2 regions of the Desulforhopalus glucosivorans genome follow, and region 2 is predicted to be linked to the other one. Evidence: riboswitches for the same ligand, from Rfam matches in the RefSeq annotation. Region 2 holds a riboswitch; the other holds the start of a gene.

Region 1 (8,082 bases), 470 kb from region 2:
GAAAACCTTCAAGAGATGGTCCCTTTGTAAGGCCAAACTCTTCTATCCGCTCACTATCACCAACAAGTTGCAAAAACTCGTCTTCCTTACACCAACCATCTTTGGCAAAAAGGGCCGCAATTTCAACTGCGGTCAAGCCTTCAGGGATTGTGATAGAATAAGAAACTGCTCTGGCAGAAGAAAGAAGTTCAAGAATTTCAAGCGGTTTACTGCCAAAAGGAAGAAGGAATTCTCCTGCTTGCAGGCGAGTGGAGTATCCAGAAAGCTTAGCTAAAATCAGAAAACGAATATCATTTTTGATAATACTTTCTTTACCCAGGATGGCTGCAATACTTTTTACTGAACTACCTTTAGGAATAGTTATAACGATACTTTTTCCGCTGTTATTACCGTCAGATTGACCAGTGGGTCCGGGAGCGTTTACATAGCTCTTGTAATACGCAAAAAGAGCAATAGTGATAAACACAATCAGGAGAATTGTTCCAAGAACAATCCTCCTGATTATAGAGCCACCGGACAAATTACATACATTGAAATCTGTCACTTTAAAACGTTATTATGCTTTCTTTTTTGCTTTGGGCTGTACCGCATCCTTTACAGGAAAAGCAAATTGTACAACCTCATCCATATCCTTGACAGGGAAAAACTCCATTTTATCCCGGATATCCTGAGGGATTTCCATAAGGTCCTTCTGGTTCTGCCAAGGAATGATAACCCTGTTAATACCAGCACGAAGCGCAGCCAGGGCCTTCTCTTTAAGCCCACCAATTGGCAGGACCCGACCTCGAAGCGTAACCTCTCCAGTCATTGCAGTATTGCTTGCAATGGTCTTTTCTGTAATTGCCGAATAGAGTGCGGTGGCCATGGTTATACCAGCTGAAGGTCCATCTTTAGGGATGGCTCCTGCAGGCACATGAATATGAAAATCCACCTTATCAAAAAACTCATCATCTATCTGGAGATCTTCACTCCGACTCCTGCAATACGTGAGTGCCGCCTGGGCAGACTCTTTCATCACGCTACCAAGTTGCCCCGTGAGTGTGAGCTTTCCTTTTCCAGGCATTACGTTTACTTCGATCTGGAGAATCTCTCCCCCAACCTCTGTCCAGGCAAGGCCGGTAACAAGCCCTGGCTGCTCAAGCATTTCCATTTCGGACTCTGGTAAAATCTTAGGAGGCCCAAGATAGAGATGAAGATTACGCATGGAGACAGAGTACGGTCCTTTACCGCCTTCGGCCACTTTTCTGGCAATCTTTCTACACACCTTACCTATTTCACGCTCAAGGTTTCTAAGACCAGCCTCAAGGGTATAATGGGTGATGATATTTTTAAGCGTATCATCATTGAGTTTAATGTGACGGGGTTTGAGACCATTCTCTCTAATCTGTCGTGGTAAGAGATAACGTTTTGCGATTACAATCTTTTCTTCAAGCGTATATCCGGAAAGTCTAATCACCTCCATCCTGTCCAAAAGCGGCCCAGGAATGGTGTCACTCATATTGGCGGTGGTAATGAACATCACCTTAGACAGATCGATAGGCATATTCATGTAGTGATCAGAAAACTCTGAATTCTGCTCAGGATCCAGCACCTCAAGAAGTGCAGAAGAAGGATCGCCACGGTAATCTGAGCCAACCTTATCAATCTCATCCATCATGAAGATCGGATTATTTGTACCAACGGTTTTTAACCCTTGGACAATACGTCCAGGCATAGCACCAATATAGGTACGTCTGTGCCCGCGAATCTCAGCTTCATCACGCATACCACCTAAAGAGATTCTATAAAACTGCCTTCCCATTGCACGGGCCACAGATTTACCAAGGGAGGTTTTACCAACACCTGGAGGCCCTACAAAACAGAGGATCGGTCCTTTAGTGGAATCATTGAGTTTACGAACTGCAAGATACTCAAGGATACGCTCTTTAATTTTATCCAGGCCATAGTGATCCTCGTCGAGAATCTCTTTTGCATGGACAAGATCTAAAAGATCTTTGGAGCTTTTCTTCCAGGGAACATCAAGTATCCAATCAATATATGTTCGTATGATTGTGGCCTCAGAAGAATCGGGATGCATCATTTCCATCCTGCTCAACTGCTTATTCGCTTCCTTGCGAATCTTCTTGGGCATTTTGGTCTTCTTGATTTTCTTCTCAAGCTCGTCAATCTCCTGACCGCGCTCATCGGTATCACCAAGCTCTTTTTGCAGAGCATGGAGTTGTTCGCGGAGGAAATATTCACGCTGAGACTTACTCATCTCTTCTTTAGCGTCATTCTGAATTTTCGCCTGAACAGTGGAAACCTCAAGCTCTTTAGTCAAAAGTTCACTAACAAGCTTTAACCTTTTAACCGGATCAGTCTCTTCAAGAATCTTTTGCGATTCAGAAATTTTCAATCTAAGATTTGACCCCACAAGATCAGCAAGACGGCCAGGCTCTTCGATGTTATTGATAATCATCATAAGATCAGCAGAGAGAATCCCTCTAAGAGACATGATTTTCTCGGTCTGCTCACGAACGGTGCGCATGGTGGCCTCAACCTCCACACTCACATCTTTTACCTCAACATCTTCAATGACTTCAACTGCGACCTGATAGCTTGGCTCTTTCTGTTCAAAGCTTTTAATGCGCGCCTTTGACATGGCCTGTACCAGCACCTTCAAACGTCCATCGGGCAGTTTCAGAGTCCTCATAACCATGCAAACCATACCAACATCATACAGATCTTCCTCTGCGGGATTATCCTTGGTAGCATCTTTCTGGGTCACAAGCATCAATAACTTGTTATTTTCAAGGGCCTCATTGACAGCCTCCACAGATCCTGGACGGCCAACAAACAGAGGGATAATCATATAGTTGAATACGACCACATCCCGTACCGCCATCATGGGCAGAACTTCAGGTATTTCCATTTCTTCATTATTTGAAAAATCGTCCATACCTATACTTAAAGAATCATTAAATTCCACTCAATCCTCCATCAAAACCCTAAAAAGTATTCACCTCATAGAAGGCGAATAGCACATATATCAATCAACACAATTTCGTATATTTATCATCGTTCCAGACAGATAGACACTCTCGCAGTAACTGTCCGTAAAATTCACGGAAATACTAAACATGCAAGCAACTTAAGTCAAGCCACCAATATCGACCATCTCGTCATATCAATAATTTCGCTTGAACTCTCTGTCTAATTCTTTCATAGTAACTTACGTTATTGCAATACTTATTATTCTACAATCTATGAGGAACCTTATGATTTCAGTACAATCGTTTTTTAATCTAAGTGATTTTCCGAACGCTGACCTCTTTGATGCTACAAGTCCTGTCTGGCAACCACTTAACGATCTCAAAACATATATGGATGGCTACAACTATCCCAAATATGAGCAAGTATATTTTACAACAGGAATGCCCCTTAAAGAACATGTAATCATTCATGAGGGCAAGATGCTCTGTTTTAATGATTTTGAAATCGAATTTGGGGATACAACCAAGAAAGGCTTGCAGGTGAAACGTGGCGGAATGATCCTCGAGGGCGCTTCTGTCATCATGGCGGGTTCTGTCATCACCGGCCAGCAGATTGCCATAGGCAAGGGCGTACTCATTGAAACCGGTGCGATGGTTAAATCTCCTGCCATTATCGGTGACTACTCAGAGGTGAGACAAGGAGCTTACTTACGTGGCTACTGCCTGACCGGAAAACATTGCGTTCTTGGTCACACCACTGAAGTAAAACACTCCATTTTTCTCAACAATGCAAAAGCTGGGCATTTTGCCTATGTAGGCGATTCAATCCTGGGCGGAAACGCCAATCTGGGCGCTGGAACCAAGTTTGCCAACTTGAAATTTATTGGCGGCAACATCCATATCCTGCTCGACAACGAGATGGTCAACACAGAAAGAAAAAAATTAGGCGCAATATTAGCCGATGGTTGTCAAACCGGCTGCAACTCTGTCACTAGTCCCGGAACACTTATGGGAAAAAACGCAGTACTTTTACCCAATATTACGGCTAAGGCAGGTCTCCATGAAGCAAGGGCTATTATCAGATAGTATATACCTGTTGCAAATTAGGTTTTTCGTTCAAGATCAAGCCACCCACGACACATGATTACAACACTTGAAGTGCCGGCAGCAACATAAGGGTGGGGGGAATAAGTTAGATAATTATATTGACTTATTGGTTTCACCTTTGTTAAGTCTCTATTACGTTTTAGGTGCTATTATTTTAGCCTATGAGGGAATTCCGTGAAAATCGGAAACGGGCCCGCCGCTGTAACTGGGGACAGAATCCACCTTAATGAACCACTGGGAATATTCCTGGGAAGGTGTGGATGAAGGATGATCCAGAAGTCAGAAGACCTGCTTGAAACGCTGATGTAGGTAATCCCGTGGACAAGGATAGCCGCACCCGAGACGAGGAAACAGGGAATCCCCGGATCATTAATTTGATCCGGGGATTTTTTTATTCCACCACCTGGTGTTGCTCAGCAATCTTTTACATGTTGGATTTTGGGTGAAGAATATAAGCCGAAGTACGTTATTCGTCACTATATTGAATTCTATGAGAAGGTGGACAGATAATGCAAGGAACGTTTTATGTAGTAGGTGTTGGCCCGGGTGACCCACAGCTAATGACTCTAAAAGCCGTGAATGTGCTTCAAAAATGTGATACCTGGTTTGTTCCCTCCGCCTTTGAAAACGGTGGCAGTATGGCCCTTAAAATTGTTGAGGGCACTGTACAGTCAGCCGAAAAAAAGATACTCAGTCATCATTTTCCCATGAAGCAGGTGAAAAGATGTGCTGAACCGGACGCTGAGGTTAAAGCAGCATGGAATGAAGCTGCTAAAACTATCATAGAGATTCTCGATAGTGGAAAGGATGTTGTCTTTCCCACCTTGGGAGATCCTGCAATCTACTCCACTGGATTTTATGTCTGTGAAACACTTCAGGAGTATGGTACCCCGTTCAAGTTAGAGATTATTCCCGGAGTATCAGCCATTGGAGCAACATCTGCGGCTTCTGGGATGCCTCTCTGTCTCGGAGATGAGCGCCTTGTTGTGATTCCCGCGACTTTTGAAGACGAAAAGATAAAAGAAATCTTAACAAATAGTGACAGTGCTGTTTTCATGAAGGTTTTCAAGGTGATGGATAAACTTGTGCCACTGCTTGAAGAACTGGACCTGATCGATAAGGCAGTGCTGGTTGAGCGATGCAGCCTTGAAGATCAAAGGGTGTGGACAGACGTTAGAGAAACTGTCGGTAAGGAGCTCCACTATTTTTCCACAATGGTTGTACGGAAGTAATTAACTCTTCTATACTATTCTCCAGACTGTAGCAGTACAGCCGGGAGTTATCATACTGAGCCACTTGCAAAACTCACTTTTGCCCAGTCTCGATGTTATGCTCATTTTTTGTACTTAGAGGTAAGCGTAGACTCCAGGTAAGCGTAGACTCCAGGTAAGCGTAGACTCCGATATCAAGTGCATGCCTGGGAAATAAACACATGCCTTGCTATTGAAAAAAGCTGTCATTTTTACAAAAGGCTTCATTGTTTTTTAATTTTTCTTTTGAGAGTATGGAACAAGAACTCCTTTCAGCGCTATGGCCACAGGTCATTCTTCCCATTGGCCGAATCACCTGCTTCATCATTTTAGGGTTATTCATTGCAAGCTTTATAGAAAGCCTCAATTGGACCCACAAGCTCGCCACACTGGCACGGCCGCTTATCAGGCGCGGACACCTCTCCACATTAACAGGTGCAAGTTTTTCCGTAGCCTTTTTCTCTGGTGTTTCAGCCAACACACTTCTTGCTGAGGCATATGACAAGGGACAAATATCACAAAAAGAGCTGGTCCTTGCAAATCTTTTTAACTCTCTTCCACGTTTTTTTCTCCATCTGCCAACGGTATTTTTTCTTACTGCACCACTCATAAAATACGGAGCCATCATATATGTTGGCCTCACCTTTAGTGGAGCAATATTACAGACCATACTGGTAGTTACCTTAGGGGCCGTTTTACTGCCGAAAAATACTGAACCGCTCCCTGATCCACCGGCAGGCAAAAAGAAAACAACCATCCCCGAAGCCTTTTCAAAAAGTGTAAAGAGGATAAAAAAACGAATAGTTAAGATTCTTAAGTTTCTTATCCCTGTCTATCTGGTTTTCTTTTGTCTTAACTGGTATGGCATCTTTGAGACCCTAGAACACTATTTTGCAGAGAGCAGCATCCTGATAAGCTGGTTAAATCCCAAGGCTGTGGGTATCGTTTTGCTACACGTTACAACCGAATTTTCGGCAGGTCTTGCAGCAGCCAGTGCACTACTGGCCGAAAACAGCCTCACCTACAACGAGGTTGTCATGGCGCTTCTGGTCGGTAATATTCTTTCCACACCAATACGGGCAATACGACACCAACTCCCATACTATACCGGGATATATACACCACGCCTTGCTGTTCAACTTGTAGCAGTAAGTCAGTTGACAAGAGCCTTTTGTCTTATATTTGTTTCTGTAATTTATTTTAGTCTGAGTGCAATATTATAGGCCTTTTGGAAAACTATGCGCACAAACCCTTATAAAAAGAACCTGCTATTGAGTTGCTGCCTGATAGCCTTGCTCCTTTGCACAGTTATCATTTCAACCAGCATGGGCTATATGCAGATCCAATGGCAGGACATTCTACGGGTTATAGGAACCCATCTTTTTAGTGCGCCTGAATTGAGCATCAATGTTGAACCTTCTGTTCCCTATGTTGTAATGGACGTACGCTTGCCCCGCATACTCACAGCAGCTCTAGTGGGAGCAGGCCTTGCTCTAAGTGGAGTTATCTATCAGGGAATCCTACTGAATCCCCTTGCAGACCCGTATACCCTTGGTATCAGTAGTGGGGCCGCATTTGGGGCCTCTCTTGCACTACTGGCAAACCTTACTCTCTGGAGCCAGTTTTCAACACCACTTTTTGCCTTTGCAGGTGCCATTGCAACACTCTTTGTTGTTATGCGCCTTTCCACTTTCAATGGCCTTATCTCTGCCCAGACTCTTATACTCTCCGGGGTCATTGTCGGTGCAATTCTGTCCGCCGGAATAAGTTTTATGAAGTACCTCGCCGATGAACAGGTTGCCATTATCATTTTCTGGCTGATGGGAAGCTTTGGTTCATCCACCTGGAGTGGAGTTCTACTTCTTTTAGGAACAGTAAGTTTTGGACTCTGTATCACCCTCTACTTTAGCAGAGACCTTAACATTATGTCCCTTGGTAAAAGGTCTTCAGATTCCCTTGGGGTTGAAACGGCTAAAATTCGCAAGATTCTTCTTATCAGTGCATCCTTTGTAACAGCAATATGTGTGGCTCTTACCGGAATAATCGGTTTCATAGGCCTAATAGTTCCCCACCTCATGCGATACATTGTGGGGCCGGATAACCGAAAACTCATCCCGGCCTCCGCCCTTGCTGGAGCTATTCTACTTCTCATTGCCGATACTATTACAAGAGCCGTCCTACCAATGGAAGTACCAATTGGAGTCTTGACAGCACTCATAGGCGGGCCATTTTTCTGTATAATATTTAGACAGAAACAAAAGGGGCGGGCCTATGAGTAATACAATCGTTCTTGCCTCTGAAAACGTCGACTTTTCCTATGGTAAAACAGCTACGATAAAAGACATTACTGTTAAACTGGAGGCAGGTAAGTTTTATGGCATAATTGGACCAAACGGCTGTGGAAAAACAACCTTTTTAGATCTTCTGACAGGTAATAAAAAGCCATCATCAGGTACTGTGCGCCTCTTTGATACACCACTCACCAGGTACAGTAAACGCGATCTTGCCCGGCAATTGGCCCTTGTACCCCAGGAATATGACACAGGCTTTGGTTTTACAGTGGAAGAAGTTGTGTTGATGGGAAGACATCCGCATATTCCACGATTTGCATCTCCTTCAAATACGGACTGGGAAAAAGTCGATCAGGCCATGGATGCAATTGGTATTTCAGATCTGCGTGACAGATACACCTCCACACTTTCCGGAGGTCAGAAACAGCGAACAGTAGTGGCAAGGGCTCTTGCTCAGGACAC
Region 2 (8,082 bases):
TACTGTACGCTATATGCACTATGTTTGCCACTAGCTTCTAGGGAAGCTAACTGGAATTTCAATGAATGTTAGGGTGTTATGGTGAGTACAATTGCTGGATCAAAACCCTGTTATGAGATATCAAATGGCGGGCTACAGCTCGTTTTTATTTTGAAAAAATGAGTGCATCCCCAGGGGTTCCATTGTTATCTTTTCGCAAGGGATGGTTAGGATCAGCACATTTCCAAAAATAGAAATCGGCATTTTTTTGGGATTGGATGCGGGTGATTTTCTTTTTACAGCCTTTTTCTGGACAGGGTTCCTGAGGGGCCTGTGGGTCAACCACAGGTTTTCCGGGAGCACCATTGTCGTCTCTTAATAAGGGGCATTTGCCTTGTTTCCCGGTGGAACAAGCCCAGAAATAGTGGCCCATTTTGCGGTTACTCTCATAACGGATAAGATAGCCTTTTTCACAATGAGGACATTGTGGACCAGACTCGGGACGGTCCATAAAGGCAGCCCCTGGTGCACCGTTAAAGTCTGAGCGTAATGGGCAGCCGTTTTCTTTACCTGTGGAACAGACCCAGAAGAATTTTCCCTTCTTATTTTTGGATTCAAGACGGGATAAGTGACCACCGCAGGGGCATCGATATACCTTGCCCATGACCTCTTCTGAAAAACGGGTGGCAAGGGCGTACTTCACCATATTGGACATTCGCTTGGTGAGCTCTGCAATGAATTCTTCTTTACCTAAATCTCCCTCACAGATACGGTCCAGAGCATCTTCCCATATTGCGGTCATTCCCGGGTTTTTTAAAGAGGGATGGATTTTATCAATTAACTCCCTGCCCCTTGGGGTGGAGATAAGTGTTTTCCCTTTTTTCTCCAGGTAGTTACGGTTTTGAAGTTCCGTAATGATGTTTGTTCTTGTGGCGGATGTACCGATGCCTGAATTTTCTTTGAGCCTGGCTTTAATGACCGGATCATCGACGAACTTATGCACCTCGGTCATTGCCACCTGTAAAGAGGCCTCGGTAAATCTGCTTGGGGGTTTGGTGAATTTTTGTTCCTTATCCACACTGGTAATGGTAATGGGATCCCCTTTTTGCATTTTGGGCAGTAATTTTTCCTTTGTTTGCTGGTCGTTTAAAACCATCCAACCAAGAGATTTAATTGAAATACCGCTACCTTTCCACTTCTCCCCATTTACTTCAATTTCAGCACTGCTTGAGTAGTATTGGTAGTCTGGGTAGAATTGTTTGAGAAAACGTTTGGCAACAAGCTGGTAAATATTAACTTCTTCAGGGGAAAGGTTCCTTGGTAACACTTCAGTTGGAATGATACCATGGTGAGCTTCCGCACCTTGCTTCTTGGTATTCCAGGCAGGGGACTGCAGTGTTATATCTGCATCTGCTGCACCTTCTATTTGCTGTTTTCTTAGACATTCAATGATTGAAGGTGCATCTTCAAACATTTCGTTTGGTAAATACCTGCACTCGGTTCGCATATAGGTCAGGACCTTATGCCGTTCATACAGACCCTGGCCGATCTCAAGAGTTTGTTTAGGAGAATAGCCAAATTTATCCTCAGCTTTTTTTTGCAGATCAGAGAGTAAAAAGGGAAGAGGGGGCTTTTTCTTCTTAAGAGTATCCTTTTTAGTAACAACAACGCCAGGGGCACCTCGCATTTTCAAGGCGAGTTCATCCCCAATTTTTTCATTTACAAGGCGGCCTTCAGCATCAAGACCCTGGGCAAGTTCATCTGGCTCCCATGTGGCAACAAATGTACCTTCTTCGTGCTCAACATTAGCCCGCATGACCCAGTAGGGTTTCTTAGTAAATTGCTCTACTTCACGGTCGCGGTCTACCACAAGTGAAAGTGTTGGGGTTTGAACCCTGCCTGCTGAGAGGACAGTATCAGGCTGGCAGGCAGCAAGGGTGAGTCCACGGGTAACATTAATACCAACGAGCCAGTCCGCATTGGATCTGCAGATGGCGGCGTTTTTTATATTTTTAAATTCGTTATTATCCCTAAGATTTGAAAACCCTTTTTTAATGGTACGAATATCAAGAGCAGAAATCCACAGTCGCTCGGCAGGTCCTTCGTAGCCAAGAAAATCTAGAACCTCATCAACAATCAGTTGTCCTTCACGTTCAGGGTCGCCAGCATTAATGACCTTGTCCGTATTTTTTAAGAGGTTGTCAATGATCTGCAGTTGATCGCGGGTACGGGGAATTGGTTCGAGAATCCAGTTTTCAGGTATTATGGGTAGGTCTTCAGCTTTCCATCTTTTAAACTTGGGATCGTAGGCATCAGGATCAGCCTGTTCGAGGATGTGACCGATACACCAGGTACAGATGATATCCCCTTTACAGGAGAAAAAACCTCTTCCACGGCTTTCGATTCCAAGATAGGTTGCGAGATCTTTGCCAACGCTTGGCTTTTCTGCAATGAGTAGCGTTTTTCCCATTAATTACTCTTGTTATACCGGAGTTGTTTTGTGCTTCAAAGAGCTCTATATATGCAAACTTTTACGGGGAGTTTGCCTGATTCGCCAACTGAATTATGTAAAACATATTATACGTATTGTAACGTCAATCGATCGACTTTCCTATCCCACTTAGCAAAAAAAATCATCTAAAATTTTGACATAGAGCGAAGCTGTTCTACAGGTAACGACTCTTTTCTTCAATTGAACTAGAAGAGTAAAAGAGTATGGTTACGGATGGAGTTATAGGAGCAACACTGATATCGCCTATCTTTGGTATCTCCAGTATATCTGCAGTGCAAAGTTATGATTTTTTGCATGGCTTATCGAAGTAAAACTTAATTTTAAAAAGGATAATGATGGGATTTCTTTTACATATTCCAGTCATCATGAGTTTTTGGCTGCTGGCAGCTCACTTTATGCGTGATGGACAGACGATAGTAGTTGTTGCAGGACTTCTTTTCCCTTTGATGCTTTTCTATAAGAAAGGCTGGGTGGTACGTGTTGTCCAAGTGGCCCTTGTTTTGGGAGTTGTTGAATGGATCAGGACTCTGATGGTAATACAGGCCATGCGGGTTGAACATGGTTTGCCCTGGGGTCGTCTTGCTATCATTATTGGGGCTGTTGCATTGTTTACCGGTTGCTCAGCGTTGGTGTTTTTTCACAAATCTCTTAAAAGAAAGTACGGTTTGTGATGAGTCTTTTAGCAAGTGGTTCGCGTACATTCATTTTAATAAAGGAGGGTGTTGATAAGTGGATAGTTTTATAAACGCATTTATTGCATATTTTGTGATTGTTGACCCCATTGGTGCTTCGCTCATTTTCAATGCCCTGACAAAGGGGAACGATGCAGGCTATTGTCGTAGGATGGCAATTCGATCAGTGAGTTTGTCACTGCTTCTGGTCCTCTGCTTTGGTTTTTGGGGTGTGGGACTATTGACAACCCTCGGTATTGAGATGGAGTCCTTTAAGATTGCCGGTGGTCTCCTGATTTTCTATGCTGCCTTTGGAATGATTACTAAACCTGATAGTGCCAAAGATGATGAGGGTGATTTAACGTATGATGATATTTCTGTTTTCCCTCTTTCCATCCCCCTTATTGCAGGACCTGGTTGCCTAACTCTTACAATCCTTCTGTTCTCAGGGGTTCGTGAACAAGAAATATCCTTTTTGCCATTAGTTGCAGCTGTTGTTATAATTTATGTTTTGACCCTCATCTGTTTTTTGTTTGCAAAACCGTTGGTGCACCTTGTGGGGCAGACAGCAAACGATGTGTTCAAAAGACTGCTTGGAGTGCTACTTGCCTCTCTTGCTATTCAATTTATTGCTGATGGTGTGAAAGGTCTCATGTCTTAGCTTTTAAGCTTTTTTAAATATGCCCGATAAACGAGATAAGTCCCCTAATGTCTCACTACGTTCACTTATCTGGAAGTAATGTTACGTTCGCAATGTTAAAAGGTTCTCCCGTTTTCTCGGAGTCTAGGCGACCTGTTTTTTGACAGCTTTTCTGGGGTAAGATACTGATAAGAAATGAAATTGTATACACTACGCAAGCATCGTTGAGTTGTGGCATTGCTTGGCAGTGCGCCTGTTGTGGGTGTAAAACGCACCTTATCCTTCAATACTCGTGGGATATCCGCAGCGCTGTGATGGGTAGTGTTTATTGCACTACTACGCTGTTGTATTGAAAATCACAGCTTCCTGTCATACAATAAGAGAACAGTGAATGTTAACATATATGCCTGATGTGGGCTCTTTATAATCCTGCAGTTGCAGTCTGTTAACTGTAGAATTTATGTAAGTGAAGGTTGAAGCCGAACCACCTCAGGATGAGGAGGTTCGGCTTTGTCTGTTGCGGCTGTTGGTTTCTCTGTTTCATCGTATTGGGGTGGAATTTCATTACGTTAACTCAATGTAACAGGAGGCTTCTAATGGATATCAAAAATATTCTTCTTCCCTTTGATGGTTCTAAATACTCAATGCATGCCGCTGAGTATGCCCTTGGTGTTGCAAAACTCACAGGGGCCCATATTAATGTAATATATTGTGATGATTGGCAATTACATGGTTCCGAAGTGTCCGATGACGTTATTGAGCAGATCCGAGACAACAGGAAGATAGCTGTGAAGGATTGTCTGTTAAAAGCAGGTGCTGTTTTTTCCGGAAATGGTCCGGAATATACTCTCGAATCAGTCTCTGGCTCACCGGGAGAGGTGTTGACCGAGCGTGCTAAATCAAAAGAATATGATTTGATCATTATGGGCTCCCATGGTCACTCAAATATTGGCGGCCTCTTTTTAGGCAGTGTAACCCATAAGGTGCTTAATAAAATATTTTGTCCGGTTTTGATTGTTCCATGAAAATGATTCTCGTGCACAACGAAAAACAATACTACTTTGTAGGTGATTGATAATAAGTGAAAAAAGCTTGACTTGTTTCTGAAATTACGGTCTTCTTTAACAACTTTCAGGTGCATTAAGATGCTTAAAAGGGAATCCGGTATAAGTCCGGAACGGGCCCGCCGCTGTAACCGGGGACGAAAACCACATATAAGTCACTGGCATATGCCGGGAAGACGTGGTGATTAGGATGATCCGGGAGTCAGAAGACCTATCTGAAATTACATTGTAGAGTTTTCCTCTGGACAGGGACACTACACAAGAGACGAGGATATCAGGGAATCCCGGATCATTTTATATGATCCGGGATTTTTTTATTTAAACAGGTTGGTCAATTATCTGGGAGATTTGCAATGAAGAAAGGTTGGTGTGGTATAACCGCAGTACTGGTTTATTTGTGTGTTTTCTCTGTCTCTGCATTTGCTTCCGGTGCTAAAGGGATCCCTGGTTCCGGAAAAAATGCCATAGTTCTCGCAAGTTTTGGAACGACGGTTCCGTCTGCTGTGTCATCAATCATTAATATCCAGGACGAGGTGAAGAAGGCATATCCCAAGACGGAAGTACGCATGACCTTTACTTCAAATATTATTCGCTCTGTATGGAAAAAACGTCAGGCAGAACCGCAAAAATGGCTCGATCAGGGAATCCCTGAAGAGATCCTCTATGTGAAGAATTTTATCGCAACAATAGGTGATCTTTTAGAAGATGGATATACCAATATCGTGGTACAGCCAACCCATATGTTTTTCATGGAACAGTCCCATGATCTTCAACAATATGTAAACGGCCTTGCTTCTATTCGAACCATGAAAAAGAAGTGGAACCCAATTCACTCAATTGTCATGGGGCGTCCTGCCCTTGGTATGCCCGGTGACGTTTATCCCTATCATGACGATGTGGATGCAGTTATAAAAACCCTTGAAGGGGATGCTCAACAGGCAAAAGAAGAGAATGCTATTCTTGTCTATATGGGACACGGCAATGAGCACTGGTCTACAGGTATTTATGCTGAAACTCAGAAAAAAATGCGTGAAGCGTATCCGGATGTAACTACTTTTGTTGGTGTTGTAGAAGGTTCTCCTGCAATCACTGATTTTATAGGTCATTTAAAGTATGCTAAGACCCAAAAAGTATTGCTGAAGCCATTTATGATAGTGGCTGGTGATCATGCCACCAATGACATGGCAGGTCCTGAAGAAGACTCTTGGAAATCAGTTTTAACCAAAGAAGGTTTTGATGTGAATCCTGTATTGGAAGGACTCGGGTCCAATACAGAGTTTGCCAAAATTTTTGTTGATCACATCGCTGATGCAGCAAAAGAAAGAGGTATCCACCTGAAGTAGTAGTATGTATCACCAAGAACAAGGATGGTCGTGAGCCCGGCCATCCCTGTTCGCCCTCTGTCCCCCTCCCTTCTTTATGCAGTTTCTGTAATTGTTAATTTTTTCAATTTAAAAACAATAAAAACGCAAAAAAAAGCCACAAAATTGTTGACATGATCAGTCTTTCGTCTACATTACCGCCAATCTTATAATCTGAGTGTAAAGGAGGCTTTTGTGCGTAATCATTGGAGCAGTAGGTTTGGTTTTATTCTGGCAGCTGTCGGTTCAGCCGTAGGTCTTGGAAATATTTGGAAATTCCCATTTATTACGGGGATGAATGGTGGTGGTGCCTTTGTGTTGGTGTATCTCGTTGCCATTATGTTTTGCGGTTTACCAATTCTCATGGCTGAGTTTCTCATCGGTCGACATTCACAAAAAGATGTTGTCGGTTCCTTTCGTGAATTGACTCCAAACTCCGTTTTCTGGAAAAGCATAGGGTGGCTCAGTCTTGCCTCAGCATTTATTATTTTATCCTATTATGGAGTAGTTGCCGGTTGGACCCTTGATTATCTGTTTACATCACTTAGTGGCGGTTTTGCAGGCCATGATCCCGAAACGATTTCCGGTATGTTCGGTGCCCTTGTAACAGATCCTCAACGTCAACTTATCTGCCTTACCGGTTTTATGGGACTTTGTCTAATTGCGGTAATCAGTGGAGTTAAAAAGGGAATCGAACGTTGGAATCGTGTGCTGATGCCGACTCTGTTTGGAATCCTTATCGTTATGGCAGTGTATGCGATGACCACCAGCGGAGCCGTTGAAGGGTTGAAGTTTATGCTCTACCCCGACTTTTCAAAACTTACCATTAACGGTGTTCTCGAGGCCATTGGCCATTCGTTTTTCACCTTGAGTCTTGCCATGGGAGCCATGATTACCTATGCAAGTTACATGGATAAAAAAGAGGCTATCTATCCCGTTGCTATTCGAATTGCATTTCTTGATACTCTCGTAGCTATCATTGCAGGTCTTGCTATTTTCCCAATTGTTTTTTCTGTGGGAATGGAACCTGGAGGTGGACCCGGCTTGATTTTTAAAACCCTTCCACAGGTGTTTGCTACTATTCCATTGGGTGGTGTTTTAGCGGTTCTCTTTTTCCTTCTCTTAGCTTTTGCAGCTCTGTCATCAGCGATATCTCTTCTTGAGGTATTGACCGCATTTATGATTGATGAGAAAAAGTACGACAGGAAAAAGGCGACCATTTTTATGACTATTGCAGTCTACCTGGCAGGTATTCCTTCTGCATTGTCTTATTCAACTTTGAGTAATGTGAAGATAATAAAAGGAATGGAAGTGCTTGACTCCCTGGACTATGTAGCGAGTAACTTTATGCTGCCAATTGGTGGTCTACTGATTGCTATTTATACAGGTTTTATCTTAGATAAGAAAATTGCACAGGCAGAAATTACCGATGAAGGAAGTCGTTACCTCACCACCTTTAATATCTGGTATTTCACCATCCGTTATATTGCTCCGGTTGCTGTATTAATTGTTTTTCTCACAAAGATTGGTGTGATCAACATGTAGTTTGACCGATCCCATCCTTCTTCAAGGTCGCTGACAAGGGTTTTTCAAGCCGGGTCTAGCGACCTTTTTTTTTGTTGATCATCAGATGTTTAGTTCTACTTCTACCCACCTTTTATTGTAACTTCCTCTCTCTTTATGATCCACAGATTGACCGATATGTGGGAAATCAAAAAAACAGATGTTCATTATTTTGTAATGAAAATGAAGGCGCATATTTGTATCTGAGTGTTTTTTGTTATACGCTTTTCATAGAAGGATAATGAGTGCATTGGTTTTAAATGTGCAGATTTCTAATGTTAACTTTACCAAT

Evidence for each region. A riboswitch is a leader RNA that binds a small molecule or an ion and turns the genes downstream of it on or off. The one in region 2 is predicted to bind cobalamin.
Region 1: linked by a shared signal. The riboswitch ahead of cobI (precorrin-2 C(20)-methyltransferase) and the one ahead of ACX6CI_RS12180 (sirohydrochlorin cobaltochelatase) in region 2 are both predicted to bind cobalamin.

What each region holds. Positions count from the first base shown of each region.
Region 1 is NZ_AP044854.1:2,335,504-2,343,585, forward strand. It holds gene mltG (endolytic transglycosylase MltG) at 1-544, opposite strand, end outside; gene lon (endopeptidase La) at 557-2,968, opposite strand; gene ACX6CI_RS10045 (LbetaH domain-containing protein) at 3,258-4,058, shown strand; cobalamin riboswitch at 4,204-4,389, shown strand; gene cobI (precorrin-2 C(20)-methyltransferase) at 4,589-5,311, shown strand; gene ACX6CI_RS10055 (hypothetical protein) at 5,584-6,552, shown strand; gene ACX6CI_RS10060 (FecCD family ABC transporter permease) at 6,568-7,608, shown strand; gene ACX6CI_RS10065 (ABC transporter ATP-binding protein) at 7,601-8,082, shown strand, end outside.
Region 2 is NZ_AP044854.1:2,810,071-2,818,152, reverse strand. It holds gene ACX6CI_RS12200 (DNA topoisomerase 3) at 146-2,449, opposite strand; gene ACX6CI_RS12195 (hypothetical protein) at 2,824-3,162, shown strand; gene ACX6CI_RS12190 (MarC family protein) at 3,221-3,823, shown strand; gene ACX6CI_RS12185 (universal stress protein) at 4,399-4,827, shown strand; cobalamin riboswitch at 4,919-5,099, shown strand; gene ACX6CI_RS12180 (sirohydrochlorin cobaltochelatase) at 5,220-6,209, shown strand; gene ACX6CI_RS12175 (sodium-dependent transporter) at 6,423-7,772, shown strand.